DNA from 2 places in the Lysinibacillus sp. EB106-09-02-XG168 genome. Region 2 is predicted to be linked to the other one. Evidence: a T-box and tRNA genes for the amino acid it is inferred to sense, from the RefSeq annotation. Region 2 holds a T-box; the other holds one or more tRNA genes.

Region 1 (8,762 bases), 1.7 Mb from region 2:
CTGGGTTTTTCATAAAATCTTCGACGGAAATTTCTTTCACGCCTTCATTACTAACACCATTTTTCACATTTTTAGCATTGTTTAAAATTTTGACCGCATCTTGTTTAGTAACCGTTTCACTATTCGGAAGACCGTTAAATAAACCGAGCTTATTTGCTTTTTCTTGATACTCAGCAAGTGTTGTTTCTTTTTCTTCTTTATTTAAAGCTCTTACTAAAATACGTGCCGCTTCATCACGTTTAATATGGACACTTAGATCTTTTAATTCTTCACCTTTTACCCATTGATCAATCATCTGCTGACGCATTGACTCTGATCCATGTTGGAATGTTAGAGCTGTTACAGTTAAATTTAGGAATTCCTTAGCAGATAGACGTTCTTCTTTGACTTCTACTTGACTACTAGTTTCATTGGCAGCACGAACTTCCTGCATAGATACAGGAATGACAGCAGAAGTTGTTAAAATAACCGCTAATGATGCTGATAAAAATCTTCTCTTCAAAATGATTCCTCCTTATATAGGTACACATTTTAAAACTTGTAAACACAATGAAATTATACCAACTTTATCAATTTTGTCAATTATTGGTTCACATGATAAAAAGATACATCCTTTGATAGGACCTTACCTTAAATGATAAAAAAACTGTGCAAGATACTTCCTGCACAGTTTTTTCGCATTATTTTTTTAGATGGCTATCTAAGAATTTTAGCATTGCATTGTAGAATTCGATTTTGTTTTCCTCATTTTGGAAACCATGACCCTCATTATCCTTCACCATATATTCCACATCAACGCCTCTTGCACGTAATGCTTCAACGATTTGATCAGATTCAGCTTTATTTACACGCGGATCATTTGCACCTTGAGCAACAAATAATGGTGTTTTAATTTTATCTACATGGAAGACAGGTGAAGCTGCTGTTAGTAGCTCTTTATCTTCTTCTGGATTTCCAACGCGCTTATAAAGTTGGTTACGTAATGTATCCCAATATGGAGGGATTGTATTTAAAAATGTAAAGAGGTTAGATACACCTACATAGTCAACCGCTGCAGCATATAAATCTGGGGTATACGTAATTCCAGCTAAAGTTGCATAACCTCCAAATGATGCACCGTAAATTCCTATGCGTTTAGGGTCTGCAATACCTTGATCGATTGCCCATTGTACGCCATCTGTAATATCATCTTGGATTTTGAGACCCCATTGTTTATTACCAGCTTCTAAAAATTCTTTTCCATAGCCAGTTGAAGAACGGAAATTCACTTGTAATACTGCATAACCACGGTTTGCTAGTAACTGTACCTCTGGGTTAAAGCCCCAGTAATCTCGTGCCCATGGTCCACCATGTGGATTGACGATAAGTGGCAGATTTTTAGCCTCTTTGTTTTTCGGTAAAGTTAAGTAACCGTTAATTGTTAAACCATCTCGACTCTTATATGAGATTGGATGCATCTCTGCAAGCTCCTCTGACTTTAACCAAGGGCTTAACGTTGCCAATTCTTTTAATTCATCTGTTGTTGAATCGTAGTAATAATATTTTCCGTAAACAGTATCACTACCAACGGAAACAATGAATTTTGTCATTTCTTTATTGTAATCATTAATGCCTAGTTCACTTTCTTGAACACCTAATTTGTTTTGAATTTTACGGAATAGTTTTTCAAAGTCCTCGTCAAAGAATTGATAATGTGTCTTATCTGTTATATATGCCCCGTATAATAATTTATCTTTTTCAGAGCTATATAACACACCATTTAAATCTACTTCTGGGTTTGACATGATTACTTCTTCTTTACCTTCTAAATCATATTTAACTACTTCGACTTTGTCTCTTCCTTTATTAGAAGTTGCGAAAATATGTTTATTATCTTTAGAGAAAGCAAGTGGCGTTACTTGTTCCCCTTCTTTCATTTCAATAAATGGCTTGAATTCATCTTTCTCTGAATCACGGTAAAGAATTGTTCCTTCCACACCATCTGAAGCAACTGCCATACGTACATTTCCATCACGATCTGCTATCCAGCTAGTAATGTTACCTGGGTTTTTCGCAACATGTGTAGTTTTACCAGTCTTTAGGTTAAGCTTGTAAACATCAAAGACTTTTGCATCTTCTTTATTCATCATAATAAGGATTTCGTCTTTAACGCCTTTTAAGCTACTTAATAACCCAACTGTTACATTCGGGTAAGGTGTTAAATCCTTTTCCTCATTGCCATTAAATGTTGTTGAATAAATGTGGTAGTTTTCATCGCCACCTTTATCCTTTACATATAGTAAATTATCATCTTTCCAGAAGAATCCACCAATATCACGATCCGTTGAATTGGATACACGTACTGGCTCACTATCGTCATTCATTTTTTTCACGAAAACGTTTGAACGATTTTCCCATGCAGAAGCATAAGTTATGTAATTGCCATCTGGTGAAAGTTCATAACCAACATTCCCTGGATTTTTCATGAAATCTTCCACGGAAATTTCTCTCACACCTTCATTGCTGACACCATTTTTCACATTTTTAGCATTGTTTAAAATTTTGACCGCATCTTGTTTAGAAAGTGTTTCACTATTCGAAAGACCGTTAAATAAACCAAGTTTATTCGCTTTTTCTTGATATTCAGCAAGTGTTGCTTCTTTTTCTTCTTTATTTAAGGCTCTTACTAAAATACGTGCCGCTTCATCACGTTTAATATGGACACTTAAATCTTTTAATTCTTCACCTTTTACCCACGTATTAATAATCTGCTGACGCATTGTCTCTGATCCATGTTGGAATGTTAGAGCTGTTACAGTTAAATTAAGAAACTCCTTAGCAGATAGACGTTCTTCTTTGACTTCTACTTGACTGCTAGTTTCATTGGCAGCACGAACTTCCTGCATAGATACAGGAATGACAGCAGAAGATGTTAAAATAACCGCTAATGATGCTGATAAAAATCTTCTCTTCAAAATGATTCCTCCTAAATATCAGTTCATGTATATCGTTTACCGATATAGAGAAATTATAACAATTCCATCATTTTTGTCAATTATTGATAATAATTAAATAATATTGTCTTTTAAACCAGTAAAAAAGTGAACTGCTATGAGTTCACTTTTTACTAAAATTTCCTATTCGCTCCTCCACCAGCAGATGAGCCTCCTCCGAATCCGCCAAAGCTACTTCCTCCAGAGCGGCCACTGCCAAAGCCCCCACCAAAACCACCTGGATAACCGCCACGTCGACCTGAACGAGGCCCTCCGCCTCTACCATTTGATACAACAATTACTATGATAACAATTAAAATAATTATCCATGTTGGCATTCCTTCATTGTCAGTTGTATTTCCAGGCACTTCTCCATCCCAATCGTACTCTTGCGCGACATTTTGAAATACTTCCGCGTACGTTGCTTTAAATGCCTTATCCATATTTTCAGCACCTGCATTTGGATAAAACGCATCATCTAAAATGCGCCCCAGTTTGCCATCAGGTAATGCCCCTTCAAGACCTTGACCAACAGCAATAACAACATCATTATTGCCTTTCCCCTGCCCAAACGTTGCTAAAATTAACACACCATTATTTTTTTTGGCATCACCAATACCCCAAGAGCGGATCATTTTTGTAGCATACATTTTTGGTTCTTGACCATTAATATTATCTACTGTTACGACCATAATTTCAGCACCTGTACCTTTATCTAGCTGCTCTGAGTAACGATTGAGTTCTTCCTCCAGAGAGGCAGATAAAACATTAGCAAAATCATGAATATACGTATTTTTCATTGGTGTTGGCATTGCGGCATCTACCGTGCTAATAGATAAAATAAGTATGAAGCCAACAATGGCAAGTTGGGTCATCAACCGTTTCATTATTGTTTACCTGAACCGCTAAAATCTATAGATGGTGCCTTTTCAGCACCGGTAGCCGCTTTAAAGTATTCCTTCTGTTCAAAACCAAACATACCCGCGATTAAATTGCCTGGGAAACGTTTGACTGTTTTATTAAAAACCTGCACTTCATTGTTATAGTCTTCTCGGGCAACAGCTAATCGGTTTTCTGTCCCCGCTAATTCATCCATTAATTGACGGAAGTTTGCATCTGCCTTTAAATTCGGATAATTTTCTATAACTACTAGCAATCGACTAAGTGCTCCATTCAATGCATCATTGGCAACCGCTTGCTCATTCGGACTTTGTGCACTTCCCATTTGTGCACGTGCGTCTGTAATACTAGCGATAACTTCTTTTTCATGGTTGGCATATCCTTTTACAGATTCTACTAAGTTCGGGATCAAATCGTAGCGACGTTGGAGCTGATTTTCAACCTGAGCCCATTTCGAATCGACGCCTTCCTCAGCCGTTACAAGGCTATTGTATTTCGGTATAAATAGTAAAGACAATACAACTAAAATAATAACGATAATTCCGATAGGTCCAAATATTTTTTTCAACTTTAAAACCACCTTCGCTTTCTTTTAGCTATCACTCAAAATCAGAAACACTATATTGTTTTGGTGATGAGCCTTTCTTTTCCTTACCACTAATGTGCAACAAAAAAGCATCTCTATTCTACATATATGCAAACGCATTAATACCGTATGAAATTTGTCTAACGTGCCATACTTATTATGTAACAAAACTATGATATATAGGAGGCGCTTTTTTTGACACAATCGTTTCAAAATGAATCATCAAACCAAACATCATTCAACCAGCAACAAAGCCTAAATCATGGTGGACATGAAGTAATGGACATGCATGAAACAATTGGCGAAATTATTGCTGGAATGAATCAATCCATCTTTTTACGTCAACATGTTAAGGATCCGGAGTTACTTAGCATTTTGGATCGCCAATATAATTTCACATTAGGTATGTATAATACAATTGTGGAATCATTTAAAACAGGGCATGATCCTTCTGTACCTACAGGACGCTATCAAATGGAGACAGGAAATAATTTTAAATATGGATTAAATCCTGGCCAACCTAAAAAGCCTATGCAAAATGCAAGCGAGCTCAACGACGAAGCAATTTCTGGCTTCCTATTAGGTGCTCAAAAAGGGGCAGCAAAATGTATGACTGCTGCCGCAACTGAAACTACAAACCCTGTAGTTCGACGCGTTGTTGCTGATAGTATTCCCAACTGCATTGAAATGGCATACGAATTATCTATTTACCAAAATATGCATGGCTACTACCAAGTACCACAATATTCTCAACAAGATATGCATACGATGCTTAATTCGTTCGACACTACAACAAATCCCCTACATTAATAATAAAAAACAAGAGCAGCCCCATATGTGATGTATCATCACAAGGGGCTGCTCTTATTTAATCAACTATAAATTTTTCTTGCTCGTTTTGCCCATTACAAAAAGCTTCTCTCTTCAACCAATAGCCAAACACGATCTCTAGCTCCACAGTCAAAACCCATTGCATATGTTACTTTTTTTGCAAAAAAAAGAATCCCCTCAGAAAGGATTCTTTTTTTCGACTAGTATAACTAGTCTTCACGTACAGTATGTTCACTAAAAAATAATTTGGAGTTGTTGCTTTTTTGAAGGTTTGAAAGGAACAGATACGGGAATAATGCCTACTAGGTAATATTCCCATTAATTTCCCTCTCTTTCTCCACTAAGCAGGCTGCTAAACTACTTATTAGGAGAATTCGAGTTATAAAAATATATCAAATAATCAGTAAAATGGCGCCCTCGGAGGGAATCGAACCCCCAGTGCAAGAACCGGAATCTTACGTGTTATCCATTACACCACGAGGGCAATTGAGCACAAAAAAAAAGTACCCACTAGGCTTTACAAAAAGCATGATGTAGATAATCCTCATTTGAAGCATACCTGACAAAATAGTGTACTGTACTTTAACTTATGACCTTATTCATTATACAAACGTATTGCTCATAATTCAACTATAGAATGTAAAACATTTAAACTTTTTTTTATCTTTATTCAGTAAGTGTCAAAATACCTAGTAAATAAAATGTAGCCACCAGTGTATGTCACGCATTAGAAAGGAATTTAATGCATGGACTTCAGACGCATTATTTATCTACGTAAAAGCGTAGCGTTTGCTACAATTAACGCAAGGCGAAATTATTTTAATTTATTTCACTTTAACAGGGTTAATATTTGACCTTCCCTGACTATAATGTGTATGATAAGGATACAGCTGAATACGATGGAAGTTTTCAGCAAAAGTATTCGAATTTAGTTTTCCAAGGAGGATTTAACATGAATTTAATTCCTACAGTTATTGAACAAACAAGTCGTGGTGAACGTGCGTACGACATCTATTCACGACTACTAAAAGACCGTATTATCCTATTAGGAAGTGCAATTGACGACAACGTTGCTAACTCAATTGTTGCTCAACTTCTATTCCTACAAGCAGAAGATCCAGATAAAGATATCTTTCTTTATATTAACTCACCAGGTGGATCAATCACTGCTGGTATGGCAATTTATGACACAATGCAAATTATCAAGCCACAAGTTCAAACAATTTGTATCGGTATGGCAGCATCTATGGGTGCTTTCTTACTTGCAGCTGGTGAACCAGGTAAACGTTTCGCATTACCGAATGCTGAAGTAATGATTCACCAACCACTAGGCGGTGCACAAGGTCAGGCAACTGAAATCGAAATCGCTGCAAAACGTATTTTATTCTTACGTGAAAAATTAAACGGTATTTTATCAGAACGCACAGGTCAACCACTTGAAGTCATTGCTAGAGATACAGACCGCGATAACTTCATGACTGCTGAGCGCGCAAAAGAGTACGGCTTAATCGACCAAATTATGGATCGCAACGACCGTAAATAAAAAACGAAAGGCATCTCAGGTTTATTCCTGAATGTCTTTTTTATTTACTTTGACGGGTCCCCCTTGACTCGGCTCTTCTATCCACGATTTTGGTGTTTCTATCCACGATTTTGACTCTTCTATCCGCCACTTTGGCGTTTCTATCCACGACTTTGGCGTTTCTATCCACGACTTCAGTATTTCTATCCGTCGCTTTATCTTTTCTTTCTGCCACTTCACCCTTTCCTCCCATCGCTCCAACTCTACTACCCATCCCCTTAATCTTGTACAGGATAACATAGTCCTTCATTTTAAGTTGTACAAATATCCAACAAAAAATAGGACCTGCTTATTCAATGCGAAAGCGCAAAAAAACTGCCCAATATGTAAGTTTTACCTTTTGGACAGTTTCTACAATATGCATTATGTGTTTTATTAATCTTCTTTTTCGATTAGGGCTGCTAATGCTGTAACCGCTTGCTCAGCATCGTTACCATCACCGCTAAGGACAACTTCCGTTCCTTTTGCAATAGCTAAGCTCATAACACCCATAATGGATTTAGCATTTACTTTTTTCTCGTCTTTCTCAAGAAAGATATCTGCGCTAAAGCGATTTGCTTCTTGTACAAATAGCGCAGCTTGTCTAGCTTGTAGTCCTAATTTTAATTTTACATGGACTCTTCTCTCGGTCATTCTTAAAACTCCCCTTTACTACCGTTCATCTTATTATTTTTATCTTACCTTACTTACTAGCAAAAGAACAACACGTACCTGAAAAGTATGAAAATTTAGCCACCAATTTTTTCGCCACTTCTTAATGCATCGGCAATCTCATCAATTTTCCGTAAACGATGATTGACACCTGATTTACTAACCGTTCCACTTGATACCATTTCACCAAGTTCTTTCAGTGTTACATCTTGATATTCTACTCGTAATCGCGCTATTTCACGAAGTTTTTCTGGTAATTGATCGAGACCTATTGAATTTTCAATAAATCGGATATTCTCTACTTGACGTAATGCGGCACCTATTGTTTTATTTAAGTTCGCTGTTTCACAATTAACAATGCGATTAACACTATTTCTCATATCTCGTAATATGCGGACGTCTTCGAACTTCATCATTGCTTGATGAGCTCCAACGATATTAAGGAAATCAGAAATTTTTTCAGCTTCTTTTAAATAAGTTACAAAGCCTTTTTTTCGTTCAATTGTTTTTGCATTTAGCTCAAATTCATTCATCAAATCCATTAAAGCCTCGCCATGTTCTTTATATAATGAATAAATTTCTAAATGGTAGGCTGATGTTTCTGGGTTGTTGACAGAGCCTCCAGCTAAAAATGCTCCTCGTAAATATGCTCTTTTTTGGCCACCCTTTTTAATGAGCTCGCGAGAAATAGTATGATTAAATTGAAAGTCGTCTGAGATGATTTCTAAATCAATTAGTAGCTCACGCGCACCTTCTCTAACACGGCAAATGTATACGTTATTTTTTTTCAAACGCATTTTTTTTCTAACAAGTAACTCTACATTATATGGATACAGCTTTTTCATAATCGTATAAAGTCTTCTTGCGATTGCAGCATTTTCAGTTTGTACGTCTAAGCTTAACTGCTTATTAGCGAAAGATAATGAACCATTCATACGAATTAGGGCAGATACTTCTGCTTTCATACAATGATTGTCCGCTTCTATTTGAGTTAATTCCTTTTTCGTTTCAGAAGCAAAAGACATATCACGCCCTCCTTTCAACCTTTTGTTCTATGTATATGCCATCTTATCATATACAATAAGCGCTTTATAATTCACTAACTTTTTGCCTCATAGATTTTTACGTAATCTACAAGCCATTCCGCAACATTTGCCGCATTATGACGAACCATTCCATCAGGACGAATCGTGGCAATATCTCGTTGAATTACCTCTAATCGCATACTTTCGAGCTTGGC
Region 2 (8,762 bases):
TTCTTTTAAATAATGGTTATCTCTATTTTTTTCGGTAAATATTGTTATATTACACAAATTAAGGAATACCTTATGTATAATAATAGAAGGAGGGGGAATAAAACGGTCTGACTGTAGTGGCAAACAGGGTAGCTTGTGAGTAATAGATAAGTCACTTTATTTCGAAATACGTATAGTTGTTCCTATGAGTATTCTTACAATATTATCAAACAGACGCAAAAAGAATGATAGCCAAAAATTTTAACTAGACATATATATTAGGAGGATAATATATGAAACTGAAAACAATCGCAGGATTATTCATAATGTTACTTTTAGCATTCAAATTGGATGTAGCTGAAGCTAGCACATTTAAAGAAGTTAAAATTGTTCAAAATACATCATCTCCAGTCGAAGTATATGAAAGCCCTGATTCGAAATCTAAAGTACTAGGAACTGTAAAATTAGGAACATTTGTAACATTTATTAGTGATTGGCATAATACTTTCTATTCTCGTATAATCTGCCTTGATAATGAGGGGGAAATTATTGATGGCTATATTCATAGTTACTACCTTGGTAATTCTAAACATGATATTAAGGTAGCTAGTTCTAATGGTGGTTTAGTAGTTAAACAAACACCTTCATTGGATGGAAAGACAGTTGCGACACTTCAACATAATATGGTTGTGAGAGACTTTGGTTCTGTTGGAAATGGATGGTCTTATGTACAATATGGGAATGTCATTGGTTATGCTGTTTCAAATTTTATGAGTGACTCTAAGCCAATAACTAAATATGCATCAAAAACCGGGCTTGTTGTAAGAAATATCGCTAGTACTTCTGGAGCTAGAGTTGGAGAACTTTTTAAAGACGATAAAGTTTCAGTACACTCTACTATTGCTGGTTGGTCTTACATAACATCTTTGTTTTATGAGGGTTATGTCGAAGCTTCACAATTAACTTCTCAAAGAAATTAAAAACGAATCCTTCTTCACATAAAAACTGTACAAAGTTCTGTAAATAATATCCGAATGAAGTAGGTCGGAATCACCAGGCTTATGAATAAAGGTATGATCAATATGGAAATGGATGAGCTTGTGAAATATAAAAAATTTTAGCTACCTGTAATTGGGTAGCTTTTTTTGATAAATTCTCATTTAATTCAGATACATATAGTTAAGGGGAAAATATTTTCTATAAAATAAAGTAACCTTTTATGAGATAGACTGTTAAAAGGTCACTTTAAATTGTTTAAAAAACATTTAATGTTTCATCACTAAACATAGGGTTTTCTACGATAAATACTAAGCGTCAAGCCGATAGCAACGCTTCCGAGCAGCATTGGGAAAACACCATAGCTAATAAATGGGATTGTCATTGACATAAAGGGTACAAGTCCGAAAAGCATAAGTAGGTGATATACAATTTGCGTTGTGACATAGGTAAGGCAACCTATAATCAATAAACGTCCGTATTCGTTATGAATGAAACCTAGTATGTGTGCTATACGGAAAAAGATGAAGCCAAGAATGCATACAACGATAACCCCTGTAATAATCCCATACGTTTGTAAAATCGTGAGTAATATTTTAACTTTTATTTTAAGTGTTAAAGTAGTTGGAGATGATATTCAAGTTGGTGTGGGTATCGGGAAATTAAGGGAGACTTTAATAACTTTCTTGTTTCCCATAATACAGATAGAAATCCTGCATATAGAATATTACATGAAGAAAGCGTTATATAACTATTGATGATTTTATCTTTAGAGCAAACTTTGGTCACAACAACATAATTGCGATGCTAAAAGAGGGAGTTCAACGTGTTATTCCAGAGAAAATGAAAGAGCTTGGGGATAAGATGGATGTCGTTACCTTTATCAACACTTATCGTAAATTAATGATTTGTCCTTGTTCTTGTAAAATGTGACTTGATTAACCAATTATAGGATTTTTTATGTATAATAAATGTGAAGGAGGGGAATTTTAACAAAAGTCTGACTGTAATTGTAAATGGATTGGCTTGTGAAAAATAGCTGAGTTACTTCATTTCGAAATACATATAGTTGTAATTATAAGTATTTTTACATTATTTTCAAGCAGACTCAAAAAGAAGATTTCAAGATTATATATAATTGGAGGATAAAATGAGACTAAAAACAATCGCAGCATTATTCATTATGTTACTTTTAGCATTTAATTTAGAGGTAGCCGATGCGAGCACATTTAAAGAAGTAAAAGTTATTACAAGTTCATCAATAGAAGTATATGAAAAACCCGATGCGTCTTCTAAAATATTAGGAACTGTAAAAGAAGGAACACTTGTAACACAAATCAGCGAGGGACATAATGTTTCATTTTCACGTATATCCTATCTAAATAGTGATGGGAAAATAATAGAAGGCTATATAAAAGATGTTGCATTAGATGATGCTTTGTACGGAATTCAGATAGCTAGTTCTAAAAGTGGTTTGGTAGTGAAACAAACACCATCATTAAAAGGAAAAACAGTTGCGACTTTACAACATAAAATGGTTGTGAAAGACTTCGGTTCTGTTGGAAACGGTTGGTCATTGGTACAATACGGTAATGTCATTGGTTATGCGACTACAAGTTTTATGAGTGTATCTAAACCAACAACTAAATATGTATTAACACAGGGTCTTGTTGTTAGAAATATCGCTAGTCCTTCTGGAGATAATATCGGCGAGCTTTCGAAAAACGAAGAAGTTTTAGTGCATTCTACAATTGCTGGATGGTCATTTGTAACAACTCCACTGTACGGAGGTTATGTAATAGATTCACATTTAACTTCTCAAAATCCGTTAGCTAAAACTAGTAATGGGTCAAGTAACTCATCAAAACCTTCAAGCGGAAGTAAGTCAAAATATAAAAATTGTACAGAGCTTCGTAAAGATTATCCAAATGGAGTAGGTAGCGATCACCCAGCGTATGAAAAAAAGCATGATCGTGATGGCGATGGATGGGCTTGTGAAAGATAGAAAAAGGCTGGGACATAACTGGCCAAAACCTTAAAAAGCGCGAGAAATCAATTTTAGAAATGTTGATTTCTCGCGTTTTTCTGATGAGTAAGATTTTTTATTCATTAAAAGTAAAGTTTAAGTGAAAATACCTTGCCATTCAATGGAATAGTTAATCAACTACTAAAACGAAGGCAAAAGAAAGCGTCACCATGAGATAAATTCGCTTCCTTTTCATCCATTCACCAAACGCTATAAGAATAATAATAAACTCCAGGTTGTGTAGGTGCGGTAAATCGATTGTCTGTAACCATGACTTCAGTTTCCTCGTTATTACTTATTTGTACAACATGAAATTTATTCGGTCTGGTTTTACTTTTATTATCTAAAAACCATCGATTATTTGAAAATGACTTTAACACTAATCGAACGAAACAGTTAACAACTGCATATAATAATAAACTACTGGAAGTTAGTTAAGAGAAGAAGAAACTAAATAGTCATTAACAAGTTCAAGTGTTGCACTATGATTGTAATTAGACTATTGACTTTAAATTGCAGCTCATGTAGAATATTTTGAAATTACAGTTAAATTCGATGAAAAAGAGAGTAGTTTATGGAGCAACCGGAAAGCGAATTAGGGATGGTGTGAGCCTAATGCAGGAGCCATAAATGAAACGCACTTTGGAGAAGGTTCTCGAATTAATAGTAGAGAATATCGGGGAGTCACCCCGTTAACAATGGAAAGTGGTCATATTATATGGCAACTAGAGTGGTACCACGGGATAACTATGCTCTCGTCTCTATTTTAGAGACGAGGGTTTTTTTATCTTCATTTAGTATGAATCGTGCGCGGCACAACTCAAAATCAGGGCATTTTGTTTGTCTACAAGAAAATGGATTTATGTATAGAGAGGGGAATGAATATGAATACACAAATTGCAAAAAGTATAGCTAAAGCATTAAATAATGAGCTGTCCGTTATTGAAATTCAACATTTACTGGAGAAACCAAAAAAATTGGACTTAGGGGATTTGGCATTTCCGTGCTTTACGTTAGCCAAAAAATTAAGAAGATCCCCTCACTCTATAGCGTTCGACATAAAAAATAATATAAGCTGCGATTGTATACAAGAAGTTCAAGTAGTAGGTGGTTATGTCAATATTTTTTATCATCAGCCAACGATTACTCAACAAGTTCTTAGCAAAATTGTAAAAGAGAAAAATTTATATGGGACTCAACAAGAGTCAAAAGGGAATATAGTGCTAGATTTTTCTTCACCAAATATAGCGAAGCCGTTTTCTATGGGCCATTTACGATCAACGGTGATCGGTAATGCTTTGGCCAATATCGCCGAGAAAAACGGCTACAAAGCAATTCGCATTAATCATTTGGGTGACTGGGGAACACAATTTGGTAAATTAATCGTCGCCTATCAACAATGGGGAGATCAAAAGACGATTGAGGCTGCCCCAATAGAGGAACTGCTAAAAATTTATGTGAAATTCCATGTAGAAGCGGAGCAGGATGATTCACTGAATGAACAGGCACGCACCGCATTTAAAGCATTAGAAGATGGGGATGAAAAGACGTTAGCTCTTTGGCAGTGGTTCAGAGATGCATCACTCGAAGAATTCAAAAACATTTACGAATTGCTTGGAATTGACTTTGATTCATTCGCTGGGGAAGCATTCTATAATGACAAAATGGCTGCTGTTGTCAAGGAGCTGGAAGAAAAAGAATTGCTTGTGAAATCCGAGGGTGCTCATGTTGTTGAAATAGACAATATGCCTCCATGCTTAATAACCAAAACTGATGGTGCTACGCTCTACGCTACCCGTGATTTAGCAGCTGCTTTTTATCGTAAACAACAATATGACCCTATAAAATCATTTTATGTTGTAGGGCATGAACAATCACTTCATTTTAGCCAATTATTTAAGGTCATTGAGAAGATGGGGTATGATTGGGCAAATGACTTGCAGCATGTACCTTTTGGGATGATTTTAAAAGAGGGTAAAAAAATGTCGACGCGTAAAGGAAAGATTATTCTATTAACAGATGTACTAACAGAAGCAATTGCTACAGCGAAGCGAAATATCGAGGAAAAAAATCCAAATCTATTGCATAAAGAGAGTATCGCGCAACAGGTTGGTGTAGGAGCGGTCATTTTTAATGATTTAAAAAATGATCGTCTTCATGATATTGAGTTTTCTATTGAGCACATGATGAATTTTGAAGGTGAAACAGGGCCATATATTCAATATACGTATGCACGTATCGCATCTATTTTGGCAAAAGCAGATGCACAAAGTTATGAAGTATCGCTCGAAACATTAGGTGAGCAAGCATGGCCTGTTATTTTATTACTCGAACAGTTTCCGAAAGTAATTGCTAACGCCTTTGAACAAGTAGATCCATCACAAATTGCTAAATACGCCTTACAATTAGCGCGTCAATTTAATAAATATTATGCCCAAAATAAAGTATTGATCAATGACAGCCAAATAAAATCAAGATTAGCATTTTGTCTATGTGTATCCATTGTGTTAAAAGAGTCGTTAGCACTATTAGGAATTGCCGCACCTAAAAATATGTAAGAACGATAAGTGTGTCTACAACATCGTGCTAGCTACAATTGACCATTACTAGAAAAAATGGTAAAAGGGTATAGTGAGAATTCAATGGTCTTATAAAATTTCGTTAAATTTTTAACCGCATAAATAGAGAGAAGGTTCTTAGAAAGTATGGAGAAAAAGCAAAGGCGTGTTTCCATGGTACTTGTGGTTGTTTGTATCTTCTTGGTTGCGCTCAATATGCGCCCAGCAGTCACAGGAATAGGACCACTATTTAATGTACTTTTAGAATCACTCCATATATCAAATACGAAAATGAGCTTTTTAACATCTATTCCGGTGTTTTGTATGGGACTCTTTGCACCATTCGCAGTCCCATTACAAAGAAAACTCGGAACAAAAACAGCTATTTCGCTCTTAATAATCATCCTAACAACAGCAAATGGCCTTCGCTTTTTAAAAGAAAGTTATGTACTACTTGTAGTCACAAGCTTTGCAGCAGGATTTGCCATTGCACTGATAGGGCCTATATTAAATGCCTATATCAAGAAAAAATTCCCGAGCCGTTTTACTACGGTGGTAGGTATTTATTCATTTGGAATAGGAACAGGGGCAACATTGAGTGCAGCACTAACATTACCATTATATAATCATTCATGAGAGCTGGACGATGGCCCTTGGCTCTTGGGCAATACTTGCTATTTTTGCTCTTTGTATATGGATCCTGACAATACAAAATCAAGAGCTACCAGAGACAGCTGTATTTACAGAAAAAGTAGCACGAAATCCGTGGAAAAATGTCCGTGCTTGGACCATTTTAATTTACTTTGGCTTACAAACATCTTTGTTCTTTTCCATGATGTCCTGGTTAGCACCGATGTTACAGGATAAGGGCTTTTCCCTTGGCGCTGCAAGCTCTATGCTAACATTTATGTCTATTGTACAAATGATTGGGAATATTTTGGTCCCTATATTAATGGAAAAATGGTCGAGTCGAATCGGCTGGCTCTTCTCTTTAGGGGTCTTTGGCATTATTGGCTTTCTGTTGCTATGGGTAGGCTCAGGGACTTTGTTATGGATTGCGGTATTCATTATAGGAATTGTATTAAGCGGCTTATTTCCAATCGGTTTATTACTACCATTGGATGAGGCAAGAAATGACGAGGAAGCAAATAGCTGGTCATCTATGGTGCTTTCAGGCGGCTTCATGATAAGCGCCATTATCCCAGTACTGATCGGCTATTGCTATGATGTGACAGGTAACCATACATTTACTTATGCAATTTTTATCACATTACTGCTAGGTATTATAGCTACTATCATTTTTCTTAAGAAAAAATAATGTGGAAACATGCGCGAATGTACGCGCATGTTTTTTTATGCTGTTTTCGTGATTAATTTTGCCAAATAGGAACTATTGTTCTATAATGTGGAAGGAGTAAAATGGAGGTATATTTTATGAGACCTAAACTAACGAAAGATATAAGTGTAGATAGTTTTAACGATTTTTATTGGTTAAAGGAAGAATTGCAATCATTTTGTAGAAAAAACGGAATAAGTGCTTCTGGTTCTAAAATAGAGATTTCCAATAGGATTGAAACATTTCTGAAGACAGGAGAGATTAAGAATCCTGTCAGAAAATCAAAAGCGAAGAAAATAGAACAGCAAGTAGACTTAAGTCTTGATACAGTCATTACCGAAAATCATCGTTGTAGTCAAAATGTAAGGGCGTTTTTTAAGACAGTACTCCCAAAATTTCATTTTTCAACGTATATCCAAAACTATTTTAAAAACAACGTCGGAAAAACTTATCGTGATGTTGTAGACGCTTGGAATAAAGAGGAGGAACGAAAGAAAGCCCCTTCATACAAGAAAAACATTGCACCCCAATTTGAATATAATCAGTTCATTCGTGACTTTTTTTCTGACCCGAAAAACCAAGGGAAAAGTCGTGAAGAAGCGATTGAAGCATGGAATACAATCAAGAAACTACCCGGCAACAATAAATATAAATCTAATAATTAGTTGATTACATCTTTAAATTTCTATTGCAGTAGAATTTTATAATATGATCTTTTACGTACGATATTCGTGGTTAATATATTGATAATTCAAAAGCAAAAATGCTTTTTATTAAGGATTTAAACTAATTGAATGATACAAATAATTACATAAAAGAGATATATTATTAAAAGTACACAAAATGGAGGAATTAATTATGAAAGAAACTAAAGACTTTGTATTTTTCTGGGGAAAACAGGATGCATTTTCAAACTTTTATTACTCACCATTTAAGCATCAAGGACAACTCTTTAAATGGAGTGAACAAGCTGTAATGTATCGTAAAGCTAAATTGTTTGGAGCAGATAAAATCGCCTTGCAAATAATGCGAGCACAAACACCAGACGAGTGTAAAAAATTAGGTCGTAGTAGGCAAATTCCATTTGATGAAAAGGTTTGGGTGCGAAATCGTGAAAAGGTGTACTTTGAAGTATTAGTTGACAAATTTTCAAACCCGAAATTAAAGCAAGTATTATTAAATACGGAAAATAAAACAATAGCAGAAGCTAGTCCTTACGATAAGATATGGGGTATTGGTGTAGATTGTAATCATCCAGATGCCACGAATCCTTTAAAATGGAAGGGGTTAAATCTACTAGGTAAAACTCTAGAAAAAGTTAGAGAAAGTATTAAATAATAGGAATCTATTAATAAAAGGAAGATAAGAGTGGTGAGAGATGTCAGTCTGAGATAAATGACAGGCTAAAAGAGCGGTATAACTGTAAATAGTATTTAAGTTTTGAAGTGATGTTCAAAGTAAGGAGAATACATTGAATGAGAAACCGAAACCAGTTGATTTTGATAGTCTATATGATTTAATTGAATCAATCAAAAAAGTGAAATTTAAAGCAGTTAGATTGGATGGAAAAGTTGATAAAAACTGCTAAAGAATATTTTACTACAGATCCACCATATTCAAATGTCAGTTGTTGGGAAGAAAAGAAGTCTATAATGAGCCAATTATAAAATGAGTATACGATGCTCATTATTATAAATATGCAATAATGCATCCGTAAACAGAATGGGGTGCATTGATGGTATTAAAATATTCTTTGGCAATGCTATAGGGAGCCTGCCAGTCATTTTCACCTAAAATATAATAGATGGGGACTTGATAATCTGCTGGTTCAGCCAGTAGGTCAAAGTCTTCTAAAAATTCATGTACG

The links. The T-box of region 2 lies ahead of argS (arginine--tRNA ligase). A T-box ahead of a tRNA ligase gene usually reads a tRNA of that ligase, here a tRNA-Arg.
Region 1: it has a tRNA-Arg gene. The T-box ahead of argS (arginine--tRNA ligase) is inferred to sense a tRNA for this amino acid. The anticodon was not compared.

What each region holds. Positions count from the first base shown of each region.
Region 1 covers NZ_JBYTDN010000003.1:4,022,749-4,031,510, forward strand. The annotation lists gene AC3WSO_RS20400 (S9 family peptidase) at 1-502, opposite strand, end outside; gene AC3WSO_RS20405 (S9 family peptidase) at 681-2,954, opposite strand; gene AC3WSO_RS20410 (TPM domain-containing protein) at 3,107-3,859, opposite strand; gene AC3WSO_RS20415 (LemA family protein) at 3,859-4,440, opposite strand; gene AC3WSO_RS20420 (spore coat protein) at 4,654-5,268, shown strand; tRNA gene AC3WSO_RS20425 (tRNA-Arg) at 5,699-5,773, opposite strand; gene clpP (ATP-dependent Clp endopeptidase proteolytic subunit ClpP) at 6,242-6,832, shown strand; gene AC3WSO_RS20435 (hypothetical protein) at 6,854-7,051, opposite strand; gene AC3WSO_RS20440 (HPr family phosphocarrier protein) at 7,247-7,504, opposite strand; gene whiA (DNA-binding protein WhiA) at 7,600-8,547, opposite strand; gene AC3WSO_RS20450 (gluconeogenesis factor YvcK family protein) at 8,622-8,762, opposite strand, start outside.
Region 2 covers NZ_JBYTDN010000003.1:2,305,858-2,314,619, forward strand. The annotation lists gene AC3WSO_RS12190 (SH3 domain-containing protein) at 273-959, shown strand; gene AC3WSO_RS12195 (FtsW/RodA/SpoVE family cell cycle protein) at 1,259-1,612, opposite strand; gene AC3WSO_RS12200 (excalibur calcium-binding domain-containing protein) at 2,126-2,980, shown strand; T-box leader at 3,548-3,767, shown strand; gene argS (arginine--tRNA ligase) at 3,886-5,559, shown strand; gene AC3WSO_RS12210 (MFS transporter) at 5,707-6,195, shown strand; gene AC3WSO_RS12215 (MFS transporter) at 6,206-6,877, shown strand; gene AC3WSO_RS12220 (DUF6434 domain-containing protein) at 6,994-7,560, shown strand; gene ybiA (riboflavin biosynthesis intermediates N-glycosidase) at 7,754-8,233, shown strand; gene AC3WSO_RS12230 (hypothetical protein) at 8,585-8,762, opposite strand, start outside.